DNA from 2 places in the uncultured Pseudomonas sp. genome. Region 1 is predicted to be linked to the other one. Evidence: predicted binding sites of a transcription regulator. Region 1 holds the regulator's gene; the other holds the start of a gene.

What was found. The regulator FliA, encoded in region 1, starts transcription of late flagellar genes. The targets are predictions, from matches to a motif close to CTAAAGTTTNNNNNNNNNNNGCCGNTAA.
Region 2: a site for FliA is predicted at 908-935, ahead of Q0V31_RS09710 (methyl-accepting chemotaxis protein). Genes of this name have one in related genera too.

The regions. Positions count from the first base shown of each region.
Region 1 is NZ_OX044366.1:4,142,869-4,145,267, reverse strand. It holds gene flhF (flagellar biosynthesis protein FlhF) at 1-10, shown strand, start outside; gene fleN (flagellar synthesis regulator FleN) at 88-918, shown strand; gene fliA (RNA polymerase sigma factor FliA) at 915-1,661, shown strand; gene Q0V31_RS19290 (chemotaxis response regulator CheY) at 1,755-2,129, shown strand; gene Q0V31_RS19285 (protein phosphatase CheZ) at 2,148-2,399, shown strand, end outside.
Region 2 is NZ_OX044366.1:2,079,340-2,081,738, reverse strand. It holds gene Q0V31_RS09715 (DUF1513 domain-containing protein) at 1-848, shown strand, start outside; gene Q0V31_RS09710 (methyl-accepting chemotaxis protein) at 1,059-2,399, shown strand, end outside.

The sequences.
Region 1 (2,399 bases):
CGTTAGTTAAGCGAAATGTAGTTGGAATTGAGCGCTGCTTAGCCGACCAAGTGGCTCCAGTCGAAGTTAGACAAGGTGTTAGAAATTATGGGTATGCATCCCGTACAGGTGATTGCGGTGACCGGCGGCAAAGGTGGCGTCGGCAAGACCAACGTCTCGGTAAACCTTGCATTGGCCTTGGCCGAGCTGGGACGCCGGGTCATGTTGATGGACGCCGACCTGGGATTGGCCAACGTCGACGTGTTGTTGGGGCTTAGTGCCAAACGCACTCTGGAAGACGTTATCAGTGGCGAATGCGAGCTGCGCGATGTGCTGCTGCAGGGCCCTGGCGGTATTCGCATCGTACCCGCCGCATCAGGCATTCAGAGCATGGTGCAGCTGTCGCCCATGCAACATGCCGGGTTGATCCAGGCATTCAGTGATATCAGCGATAACCTCGATGTGCTGATTGTCGACACCGCCGCAGGTATTGGTGATGGCGTGGTCAGCTTCGTCCGTGCCGCGCAGGAAGTACTGGTGGTGGTGTGCGACGAGCCGACCTCGATCACCGATGCTTATGCGTTGATCAAATTGCTCAACCGCGATCACGGCATGAATCGTTTTCGGGTCTTGGCCAACATGGCCCATACCCCGCAGGAGGGTCGTAACCTCTTTGCTAAGTTGACCAAAGTCACTGATCGTTTTCTCGACGTTGCCCTGCAGTATGTCGGTGCCGTGCCGTACGACGAATCAGTGCGCAAGGCCGTGCAGAAGCAACGCGCGGTCTACGAAGCCTTCCCTCGTTCGAAGTGCGCACTGGCGTTCAAGGCGATAGCCCAGAAAGTCGACGCCTGGCCGTTACCGGCCAACCCGCGTGGCCATTTGGAGTTTTTCGTTGAGCGTCTGGTGCAGCAACCGATTGCAGACCCGGCCATATGACAGCAGCCTCTGGACTTCGTATGTATAGCAAAGCGCAGGCGCAGGATTCCCAGCACCAGCTGATCGAGCGCTATGCGCCTCTGGTCAAACGCATTGCCTATCACCTGTTGGCGCGCTTACCGGCCAGTGTGCAGGTTGACGATTTGATTCAGGCCGGAATGATCGGCTTGCTCGAAGCGTCAAAAAAATACGATTCCAGTAAAGGTGCCAGCTTCGAGACATTCGTCGGTATCCGCATTCGCGGTTCCATGCTCGATGAGGTGCGCAAAGGCGACTGGGCACCGCGTTCGGTGCATCGCAATAGCCGCATGGTCAGTGATGCAATTCGAAAAGTTGAGGCCAGAACCGGCCGAGACGCTAAAGATCAAGAGGTTGCGGCCGAACTCCAATTGAGTCTCGAAGATTACTACGGCATTCTTGGCGACACTTTAGGCAGCCGCCTGTTTAGCTTCGACGACCTGTTACAGGACGGCGAGCATGGCGAGCTGGGTGAAGACGCTGGCAGCCACCACCTCGAACCTTCTCGTGATCTGGAAGATGAACGCTTTCAGGCGGCCTTGGCGGATGCCATCGGCAACCTGCCGGAGCGCGAGCGCTTGGTGTTAGCACTGTATTACGATGAAGAATTGAACCTTAAAGAGATCGGCGCAGTGTTGGGGGTGAGCGAATCACGCGTAAGCCAACTGCACAGTCAGTGTGCCGCTCGTCTGCGCGCCCGCCTGGGTGAGTGGCGCGCACGCTGAGTTGCTTCGCTAACGCTGCTGGTTTCACGATTAAAGGCGCATGCAGGTTGCTGGGTGCGCTGGGACTGTACGGAGGTCGACTTGGACAAGAACATGAAAATCCTCATCGTTGATGACTTTTCAACGATGCGACGGATCATCAAGAACCTCCTGCGTGACTTGGGGTTCACCAACACCGCAGAGGCCGATGATGGCACTACGGCGTTGCCAATGCTGCAAAGCGGTAGCTTCGACTTTCTGGTGACGGACTGGAACATGCCAGGCATGACCGGTATCGATTTGCTGCGCGCCGTGCGTGCAGATGAGCGCCTGAAAAGCCTACCGGTACTGATGGTTACTGCTGAAGCCAAGCGCGATCAGATCATCGAAGCCGCTCAGGCTGGGGTTAACGGTTATGTGGTCAAACCGTTCACGGCCCAGGTACTGAAAGAAAAGATTGAGAAGATATTCGAGCGGGTCAACGGCTGATGTCTGCCATGAGGTTCTATGGAACGTAAAGATTCCGTTCAGGGTGAGCTTGAGACGTCCCTGAAGCACAACGCTCGCCAACTGGTTGACAGCCTCGAGCAAGGCAACTTTGGTGAAGCGGTGCAGCTCATACATGAGCTGAACAAGGCGCGAGACCGTGGTCTGTATCACGAGGTTGGCAAGCTAACCCGTGAGCTGCATAACGCCATCGTCAACTTTCAGCTTGACCCCCGTGTGCCGCATGCCACTGAAGTGTCGCAAATCACCGAT
Region 2 (2,399 bases), 2.1 Mb from region 1:
GTCCGAGCACCGAGAGCTACCTAGTCGATACCCGCGACGGCCGCCTGCTGCAAACCCTGCGCGCGCCCGCGCAGCGCCACTTCTACGGCCATGCGGTGTTCCACAAGAGCGGTGAATGGCTGTACGCCACCGAGAATGACACCCGCGACCCCGGTCGCGGTGTACTGGGGGTTTACCGCCTCCAAGGCGAACAGCTGCAACGCAGTGACGAACTCTCGACCCACGGCATCGGCCCGCACCAATTGCTCTGGCTGCCAGACGGCGAAACCCTGGTAGTGGCCAACGGCGGCATCCGCACCGAGGCCGATAGCCGAGTGGAGATGAACCTCAACAGCATGCAGTCGAGCCTGGTATTGCTGCAGCGCGACGGCAGCCTGGTGAGCAAGGAGCAACTGCCCGAACAGATGAACAGCGTGCGCCACCTGGCCGTGGCCAGCGATGGCACCGTCGTCAGCGGCCAGCAATATATGGGCGAACTCAGCGACAAGGTGCCGCTGTTGGCGATCAAGCGTCCCGGCCAGCCCTTCCAGCACTTTCCCGTCGCCGATGCGCAGCGCCAGCTGATGAACCAGTACACCGCCAGCGTGGCAATCCACAGCGAACTGCGCCTGCTGGCCCTGACTGCACCGCGTGGCAATCGGGTATTTATCTGGGACCTGGACAGCGCCGCACTGCGCCTTGATGCGCCCCTGGCCGATTGCGCCGGCGTCGGCGCGGTAGCCGATGGTTTTGTCGTCAGCAGCGGCGTGGGGCGTTGCCGCCTGTATGACTGCCGTGGCGAGCGCATCACCAGCCAGCCCCTGCAACTGCCCGCCGGGCTCTGGGACAACCACCTACGCCTGGCCTGACACCAGGCTTTAGCCCCAGCGATTTTAAAGCGCTAAAACGCTAAAACGCTTACGACACGCTCAAGAATACTGTCGCCGCGCCGATCTATATGTCCAGTCCGCCGCTGCCTCTTGGCAATCCGGCCCAGCCGATACCAGTCGATAGGGATTTTCGCAGTTATGACGCACTCAGCGTCATCGGCATTCTGCTTTCCACATTCCGAGGTATCCATGTTTCTGCAAAAATCCTTGCGCGCACAAATTCTCGCGCTGCTGGGCGGTAGTCTGGCGCTGATTCTGCTCACCGCACTGGCCTGCTTCAGCCTCCTCTCCAATGGTATGCGCGATTACCGCGGGCTACTCGAAGGCCCACTGGAACAGTCGACATTGATCGGCGTCGCCAACCTCGACTTCAAGACCCAGATCCAGGAGTGGAAGAACGTCCTGCTGCGCGGCTCCGACAGCGCTCAACTGAATAAGTACTGGAGCCAGTTCGAGGCACAGGAACGCAAGGTTCAGGACACCCTGAGCAAACTCAGCCTGCTGGCCAGCAACGATCTCGACCTCAAGCGCAAGGTCGATAGTTTGCGCAACGAGCACCAAAACTTGGGCAGCAAATACCGTGCAGGCCGCGATGCTTTTATTGCTGCGGGGGCTGACGCCAAAGCCGGCGACACCGCAGTTGCGGGCATCGACCGCAACACCACCGAGCAAATGGACGCACTGGCCGCACAGCTGTACAAACAGAGCCTCGACCAGGCCAGCCTGATCAATGCCGCGGCGGATCGCACCATACTCGTCGGCATCCTGGCGATGCTCGGTGCCACCCTGCTCATTGCCCTGCTCAGCCTATGGTTGATCAACCGTAATCTGATCAACCCCATCCGTGAACTAATCGCGCACATCGCCCTGCTCAGCCAGGGCAATTTCGGCAAGCGCGTGGACGCCAGCCGTCAGGATGAACTGGGTAACCTGGCCGTGGCCGCCAATATCCTGCGCGACTTTCTCGCCGATACGTTTACTCGCCTAAAGCGCACGACCAGTGACCTCGACACCGCCAGCGGCGAACTCAACGCCATCGCCACCCTGATGGGCCAAGGCACCCGCGAGCAGTTCTCGCGTACCGACCAAGTCGCCACGGCGATGCACGAGATGTCTGCCACCGCCCAGGAAGTCGCGCGCCACGCAGCCGAAGCGGCAAATGCCGCCGACGATGCCGACAGTGCAGCACGCCAGGGCGAGAAAGTGATGCAGGCGACCATCAAGACCATCACCGATATTCGTGGCGAAATCAGCAGCACCTCCGCGGTCATCCGCCGCCTGGAAGGCGACACGGGGCGCATCGGCAAGGTGCTGGAAGTGATTCGCGGGATCGCCGAACAAACCAACCTGCTCGCACTCAACGCGGCCATCGAAGCCGCCCGTGCGGGCGAGCAGGGCCGTGGCTTTGCGGTAGTGGCTGACGAAGTGCGCACCCTGGCCCAGCGCACGGCCGAGTCCACGGCAGAAATCCACCAGATCATCGACACCGTGCAAACCGGGGCAGTCAATGCTGTGCGGGCAATTGAGAGT